2 regions of the Paenibacillus intestini genome follow, and region 1 is predicted to be linked to the other one. Evidence: a T-box and tRNA genes for the amino acid it is inferred to sense, from the RefSeq annotation. Region 1 holds a T-box; the other holds one or more tRNA genes.
The links. The T-box of region 1 lies ahead of argS (arginine--tRNA ligase). A T-box ahead of a tRNA ligase gene usually reads a tRNA of that ligase, here a tRNA-Arg.
Positions count from the first base shown of each region.

Region 1 (4,188 bases):
TCTATCCGTGCACCTTGGCTGTTTATTATGTCTCTATCGTAACGAAACTGCAAACAACATTCAAGTTGCCGGAAAAGCCAGCGCATAACTTCGGATTCCCTCCTGTTTTCGTAATCTGAACTTAGATCACATCTGCTCGGGAGCGCGTACGCCCAATAAAGACAAGTTGTACGCCAGACGTTTCGCGGTGTGCTCGGCCAGTTTCACCCGAAAAGCCTTGACACCTGACGGTGCATCCGCAATTCGTTCAGCATGATAAAACCGATTAAAGGCTTGAGCAACGTCTATCGTGTATTTAGCAATCACGGATGGTTCGTTGCGAAGCACTGCTTTTTCCAGATAAGCCGGATAGTCACTCAGCAATTTCAGCAACACCCAAGAGGTATCGCCGACAATTGCTACAGGAGGGTTATTCATCTGATCCGTGTCCGAATCCATTTCCTGTTCATCACGTGACACATTAGCGGCTTTGGCAAGCACACTTTGAATTCGTGCATGAGTATATTGCACATAAGGGCCAGTCTCTCCTTCAAAACTTACCGCATCCTCCAGCGAAAAATCAATGTTATTCATGCGATTGTTGCGCAGATCACCAAAGATAATCGCCCCTACACCAACGGCTTCGGCTACCTGCTCAGCCTGCTCCAGATTCGGATTTTTTTCCTGAATAATTTGCAAGGCACGAGCGACAGCTTCATCCAGTACTTCCTGTAAAAAAACAACCTTCCCCCGGCGTGTAGACATCTTCCGCCCCTCGAAACGCATTAGACCAAACGGAATATGCTCACAATGATCTGCCCAGTCATACTCCATCTTTGACAATACCGTAAATACTTGACGGAAGTGAAGGCTCTGCTCTCCACCAACGACGTACAACAACTTATCTGCCTGCATCACATCATGACGATAGATTGCTGTTGCCAAATCCCGGGTTGGGTAGATCGTCGTTCCATCTTTTTTAATGATCAGACATGGTGGCATATTCTCTTCATCCAGCCGAACAACGAGCGCACCGTCACTTTCCTCCAGCAGTCCTTTGCCTCGAAGTTCCTCCACAACGGCACCCATCTTGTCATTATAAAAGCTCTCACCGAGCGTACGGTCAAAATCCACATTCAAGCGTTCATACATCCGGTTAAACTCCTGCATACTCACGTTTACGAAGAAAGTCCATAGACGCTTCGCTTCTTCATCCCCCTGCTCCAGCTTACGGAACCATTCCCGTGCTTCGGTCTCTAGAGAAGGATCTTTCTCTGCTTCATCATGAAAACGAACATATAGTTCAAGAGAATTACGAATTGGATCTGCTTGTAACATCTCTTCGTTTCCCCACCGCTTATATGCCGTGATTTGCTTGCCAAACTGCGTCCCCCAGTCCCCTAGGTGATTCACACTTATCGAGGTATAACCCGCTTCGTTATATAAACGATACAACGCTGCACCAATGACAGTGGAACGCAAATGCCCAATGCCAAAAGGTTTCGCGATGTTAGGTGAGGACATATCAATGACAACACGCGCTCCTTGCCCGAGCTGCAGTTTACCAAATGTCTCGCTACCCACTTCTTCGAGCAATTGGGGCGCCAAGACATTCCGGTCAAAACGAATGTTCACATAAGGACCTGCTGCTGTAGCATCCATACCCTCGGTCTGTAATGCAACGGCAATTTCTCCAGCAATAACGACCGGTGCCTTTCTTAGCGACTTGGCTAACGTAAAACAGGGAAATGCAGCATCCCCCATCTCCTCCTGCGGCGGGACTTCCAATAATCTCAATACTTCTTCTGGTGTGAGCCCGGTTAACGGGGCAATCTGAGTTGCAGCCTGCTTCAATAACACATCTAACACTCCTTCTCTGCATGATATATGCCTTAAAATAAACGCAAAAAAGCTCTCGTCTCTTCAAATAAGAGACGAGAGCTGTGTTTACAGTTCCCGCGGTACCACTCTAAGTGAACGGTAACCTGTATTACAGCATGCTGCAAGAAGGTGTAACCGATCCGCTCGGTGCAAATAACGGTTGCATGCCGGATTACCCTCAAATCCATATACAACGAACTCCAAATGGAGCCTATACATGGCTTCGGATAACCATCTCACGGGTGCGCTTCACACAGTTCATCACATACCGGCTTACACCTGTCCCGGCTCGCTGTCATGGCCTGAATCTGGGCTACTCTCCCGATCACGGATATTGCTGTTTCGATCATTTCAGATCATTATACATATCCTGGTATGGATTAGCAACCCTGTTATTTTAAATTGATTACATAGATAGTTTAAGCAACTGCGACCATTAAACGGCAAGCTTCGGCACATCTACGGCAAGCTTCAGCGCAATCCTGACAATGATCATGTGCATGTTTACCACATTCCGCTGCACAGGCTTCACATGCTTTGACACACAATTCACAGATTTCACCGATGAAATCACTTCCACGTGTCATGGCTTGCGCTGCAAATGCACAGATATCAGCACATTCCCGGTTCATACGAATACAGTCACGAAGCATCGCTAAATCATATTCTTTCAGACTCGATATGTAACATACGTTGCAAGCATTCATACACTCCAGGCAAGCATCGATACATTGTTGGTATTGTTGTTGTGTCATTTAAAGTTACCTCCCAGGCAAAGTTTGCTATGCTTCTTAATACCCACCAGGGAGGAACTTTGAACCATTATCCTAGTCTTGTTTTACCGCTTCCAATTCCAGTAATTGTTCACGGATGGCAGTTTGATCAAAATGCTCCCCGATAAACACAGCTACATTCGGCACATCTCCTTGAGGTGTGATCTTCATGTAATCTGATTCACGATAGGCATACTGAAACCAGAAGCGGCTTGCGGTATCGCTAAACGAAAGGATTCCCTTTGCCCGATATACGTCACGCGGCAAGCTAGCCACAAATCGTTCGAATGCTTCGCTATTCACAGGTTGACTGAAATAATGTGTGTATACCATAACATGTTCATGTGATGTATGTGGCTTGACAGAATGCTCGCCATGGTCGCTTGAATGGTTGCTGTCACGTTGATCCGTGTGATCATGTCCATGATTGCATCCATGAGTACGGCAAGCATCTGTATGCACATGAGTCTCTGCTGCATTTTTCGCTGCATCGCCTGCTATATTGGATTGATGAATGTGAACGTCGGCACCACTATGAAGCAATTGCTCCATAGACACTTCACATTTGACCGTTGGAATCACGGGGGCAAAGCCATTCCATTTATTCAAAAGCTCTTCCAAGTCCTGCAGTTGCTGCTCTTGAACCCGGTCGGTTTTATTCAAAAGTAACACCGAAGCACAACGAATTTGTTCTTGCATTAATTTGAAGGTTTTTCCCTTTTGCTCCTGATACAGGCCTGACAGATGAGCTGCATCCACTACGGTGATCAAACTTTTCAGCTCCAAACGCATATAAAGAGATGTTTCCGTCACCGCATCCAAAATTTCCATCGGATTCGCTGCACCCGTTGCCTCGATTACGATAACATCGGGTGACTCTTCTTGAACGAGGTCCGCCAGCTGCAGCCCGAGATCTCCTCGTACAGTACAGCAGATGCATCCGCCCAACATTTCCGTCATGGGCACTTCCTCATCTACGATCTGACCATCCAGATTCACTTCACCCAGTTCATTCATCACCACGGCTGGGCGCAGTTGTTGCTGTTTCCAGTGTTCTATGAGCTTTACAAGCAATGTCGTTTTACCACTGCCCAAAAAACCGGACAAAATATATACAGGAATACTTGGTTTTTTTTCATTGATGATACTCATCATTACACACCTCTCTGCCCATCTCTATCCTTAGTCTGACTCTATTAAGCGAGTGTACACTATCCTCCAATTGTTGTGCAATACGCCTGTTCTGTTGAAGAAAACTTCATTGCCTGATTAACATGAATAGTCTATGCTATGAGGACATGTTTATTTGAGGAGGATTTCAATGACCAATTCAGTTGAACAGCACCGTCAGGAAGCTCCACAAACGGTGGCCTGTATGGTTGTTACCGTTTCGGACACACGTACCAAAGAAACCGATGCGAGCGGTCAACTTATGCATGAGTTGTTGCACCAAGCTGGCTATCAGGTTGTGGAGTATATCATTACACCTGACGAGACAGAACGGATTCAGACGATTCTGCAAGACGCTGTTGTACGGGATGATATCGAAGCCGTA
Region 1 covers NZ_JAURUN010000002.1:270,060-274,247, forward strand. Annotated here, with positions in the region: gene argS (arginine--tRNA ligase) at 127-1,839, opposite strand; T-box leader at 1,907-2,198, opposite strand; gene J2T16_RS06410 (four-helix bundle copper-binding protein) at 2,280-2,615, opposite strand; gene J2T16_RS06415 (CobW family GTP-binding protein) at 2,688-3,785, opposite strand; gene J2T16_RS06420 (MogA/MoaB family molybdenum cofactor biosynthesis protein) at 3,955-4,188, shown strand, end outside.

Region 2 (4,188 bases), on a different contig from region 1:
GACAACAAGAGTTGTGTTCAAAATAAAACCATTTCATCTCTGAAAAGTTAGATGTTTTCCATGTCAGCGACGATGACTTCGGCCGCAGCCTCATCAATAATCAGAATATCTTCCTGTCCGAACCGCAGTACGGAATGGATGGCAGCTGCCTTGCTTTTGCCGCCCGCAATGCCAATGACTACATCGGTGCGTTCGATATCCTGAAGCCGCATGCCCAGCGTAAGCATGGTATGTACCACGTCACCCTGACCATTGAAGTAATACCCGAAGGACTCCGATACAGCTCCCTGCTCCTGAAGTTCGTCAATGATCTCCGGTGCAAGCTTGCGTCTCTTCGCCATCTCCACAGCATCACCAATGCCATGAATTACGATGCGCGATTGCCTGATCAGCTGTAAAATCTCCTGAACTCCCGGGTCCTGGATCAGTGATTCATAGGCATGGTCACTAAGCAAATCCGGTACATGCAGGAGTTTGTATTGAGCCCCTGTCCGTTTTGCCATCGTGGATGCAATCGTATTTGCCTGAATTTCCAGGCTCTCTCCCAACCCGCCACGTGCTGGTACAAACCAGACACCCTTCATTGAAGTCGGTGGTGTGAGTTGTTCTGCGACTTCGGCCGTTGTTGATCCGCCTGTTACAGCGACAACGTCGTTGTCATTCATGATACTGCTGAGAGCTTTTGCTCCAGCTCTTCCAAGCTCCCTTTTGGCGTAAGGAGATATATCCGAATCACCAGGAACCACGACTACCTTTTGCAGACCGTAGGCTTGCTTGATTCGCTCTTCCAGCTCGGATAATCCAAACAGCTCTTTCGCGACAGGTTCTAATTGCTGCAGCAAATTATAACCCGCCTCGCTGATCTTCATCCCTGCACTGTCAATTTCGATAAGTCCCTGAGCCTTTAACAGATCGGTCTCAGCTCTCAGAACCCGCTCGGTCATCTGCATGGAATTGGCTAACGTTCTCCGCCCAATCACATCCGATAACATGATCTGGTGCAGAATCGTATAGCGTTTTTTCAAGACATCCATGAGATCGGGCAGAAGCTGCTTTTGCACTTCCAAGATCGTTCGCATGCTTTCCACTCCCGCAAGCTTCATGTTCCAAGCTTTCTGCATGGCCTTAAAATGTCCCGGGTTAACTTTTTAAGTCCCACGTTCATTCTACCTAAAACTGACGCGAGATGCAAGTGTTTCAATTGCTTATTTCGACAGGTTAGCAGGCGTTTATACGCGCCTATTTTCACAACCTCAACACATCGAGATAAGGAAATGAGGATCTCACACCATATATAGAAGAAGTCCACACATAACATCTATATCTTGCTGTGTTTCATTTTCATAGGGCATGTCCAAAACTTCTTATAGCATGTACTGAAATACAAGCTTTATCCATCTTTCTTCATCATGATCATTTCCGAAACAATTCAAACCATCTTCGGAATAACTCAGCCCATTCATGAAAGACAACGTGAGCCCATTAATCGTAAGGAAAACCACACCATGTTCATGCAAAGCAACTGCTTGCAATTCACCAGTGCATAAGCTATAATCATTATTGCTGTCACATAATTTGCGCCCGTGGTCCAATGGATATGACGTAGGCCTCCGAAGCCTGAGATCCAAGTTCGATTCTTGGCGGGCGCGCCACTTAATTTTTTAACAGCTCATAATGCATTTAACCAACGAAACCGGAAAGGTTTCTTTTTTTTCAAACTTAGTTTGACTTTCTTTGACTTTTTGTTTGAGATTGTTTATGATGTGGTTAATACGGTAACAGTTTAAGTATAAACACCATTTAACATTTACATTTCCGAGGAGGTTTTTCACGTGAGTTATATTCCAATGGTCGTTGAACAGAGCAACCGGGGTGAGCGCGCCTATGATATTTATTCCAGATTGCTGAAGGATCGTATCATTTTCCTTGGCAGCGACGTGAATGACGTTGTAGCGAATGCCATCATGGCACAGATGTTGTTCCTGGCAGCGGAAGATCCGGAGAAAGACATTCACCTATACATCAACAGCCCAGGCGGATCCATCACAGCGGGGATGGCAATTTACGATACAATGCAGTTCATTAAACCGGATGTATCTACGATCTGCGTAGGTATGGCGGCTTCTATGGGTGCATTCTTGTTGAATGCCGGTGCAAAAGGCAAACGTTTTGCGTTGCCAAACAGTGAAATTATGATTCACCAACCACTGGGTGGCGCACAAGGTCAAGCGTCGGACATCGAAATCCGTGCACGTCGCATTCTGAAAATGCGTGATACCTTGAACCGCATCATCTCCGAGCGCACAGGTCAACCTCTGGAGCGTATCGAAAAAGATACAGATCGTGACTACTTCATGAGTGCTGCTGAAGCAGCCGATTACGGTATCATCGATAAAGTAATCCAAAACGTAGGCTCCCAAGGCATCTAAGCTTTAGCTACCTGGAGACAACGTAAATAAGCGCAGGGCGGGCATCACCTGAATATAGGTGAGCACGCTCTGCGCTTTTTAATTATAAACAGGCAATATCACCACCCGGTCTTGGGGTGCATTGCCTGCATAAAGCAGAAGCCCCCGTCATTCTTGCTTCGACGGAGGCTTCCGGTTTATTATTTTTCACGAAGAAACGGTATAAGTGCTCTTGACTTGAATTTAATTTATTTTATGATTTCATCTAACCTAATACGAACTTACTTCTCCGAAGCTACGTTGCTGAATGGTGCGGTTCCTTTAGGCAGAATATCCTTGTAAGTGAACTTGAATTCAGGGAAGCCCTCCGCATATGCTGTGTACTCATACAACTGGAAGAATACCACTGCACCTGTTGGCGTCACGTAGAAATCCTGATCTTTGTTAAGGCCTTTGTAGCCACTCAAGTATCCCGTGTTCGCTTTCAGTTGCTCGCCAACCTTTTTGCTGATCGTTTCACGCATCGACTTGCTATTAGCAATTACATCATCCAGTGTCAGCTCTTTGCCAGTGTCGAGTGCAAACGTGTGACCTGTACGGTAAGTCATACCGTGTGCGCCTGCATAGTCCTCATAACGTTGAGTGATCAGACCCAGTACGCCGTTCTCATTGTAACTCACCACATACGAAGCTTCGAATGCATATGGACGATTTGCAGTTGCTCCACCAAATTCAGACGTTTGTTTTTTGAACGCCGCAACAGCGGTGTCTACTTCATCTTTGAGCACCTTGTTAATCGCAGCTTCTGCCTCTTTGCTCGCCAGTCCGCTCACTTGCGGGTACTGCACATCCACCTCAGCATTTTTAACGGTTACATTCGCTTTGGTCGATTTCACCTGTACGTTATTTTGTTTCACCTTGCTCAGGGTCAGTGTTTTGGTTTTGGCATCCCAGCTACCTTGTACACCCAAATAATCTCTCATTGCAGAGAACGGGATGTACAAACGACCCTGGATCAACTTTGCTTCCACTTGAGGATAAAAACCATTAATATACACGTTCGGCTGTCCATCCATCAAACTAACAGTCATTGCATTGTTCGCTGCAGTTACGGTATATGACTTTGTTTTTGCATCATATTTCAATGTCCCGCCTGCTACATCCTTAACTGCTGTCAGCGACACCCATGTAGATCCACCTTGGAGCAACCCTTTTTGCGTGAGGGTTTTACCGCCTGATTTCAACGTTACTTCAGCCGGTGCAGTTACTTTGGAAGATACGGATGCTGCTTGAACCGATTGATCCATCCACGCTGTACTTCCTCCCATAATTACACCTGCTGCCAATAATGCACTCGTCCACTTTTTCCATGTTTTCATCTGTAAAACTCCTCTCTAATATTTCATTTAGGTTTAATGCGTATGTAAATTTAATTAGATTTCATAGGCCATACGCTTGCCTCTTTATTATAATTAACCCTTTTTCGGAAAGGTTTACAGCTCCAGTTACAATGTTGATGAAAATCGTACGATATTAATCGCAGAAAATGAACGTTTTGTCACGAACAATGCTACAAAAACGACATGATTCGACCATCTCTTAGACAGGTAACACAAGTACTTTCTGACCCTCGCTTCCTCAAAGCCAGCATGTGCAACAAAAAAACACGGCCCCGAAGGACAGTGCTTTTGTCATTTTTATAAATTCTTAATATTTAATATTTTATCCCGTGATGTGCAAAATTCCTTACTTCATCTCATACGTGATATTCAGAACGGTG
Region 2 covers NZ_JAURUN010000012.1:134,373-138,560, forward strand. Annotated here, with positions in the region: gene J2T16_RS24665 (sugar-binding transcriptional regulator) at 48-1,079, opposite strand; tRNA gene J2T16_RS24670 (tRNA-Arg) at 1,578-1,652, shown strand; gene clpP (ATP-dependent Clp endopeptidase proteolytic subunit ClpP) at 1,833-2,429, shown strand; gene J2T16_RS24680 (stalk domain-containing protein) at 2,690-3,787, opposite strand; gene J2T16_RS24685 (SIMPL domain-containing protein) at 4,155-4,188, opposite strand, start outside.
Region 2: it has a tRNA-Arg gene. The T-box ahead of argS (arginine--tRNA ligase) is inferred to sense a tRNA for this amino acid. The anticodon was not compared.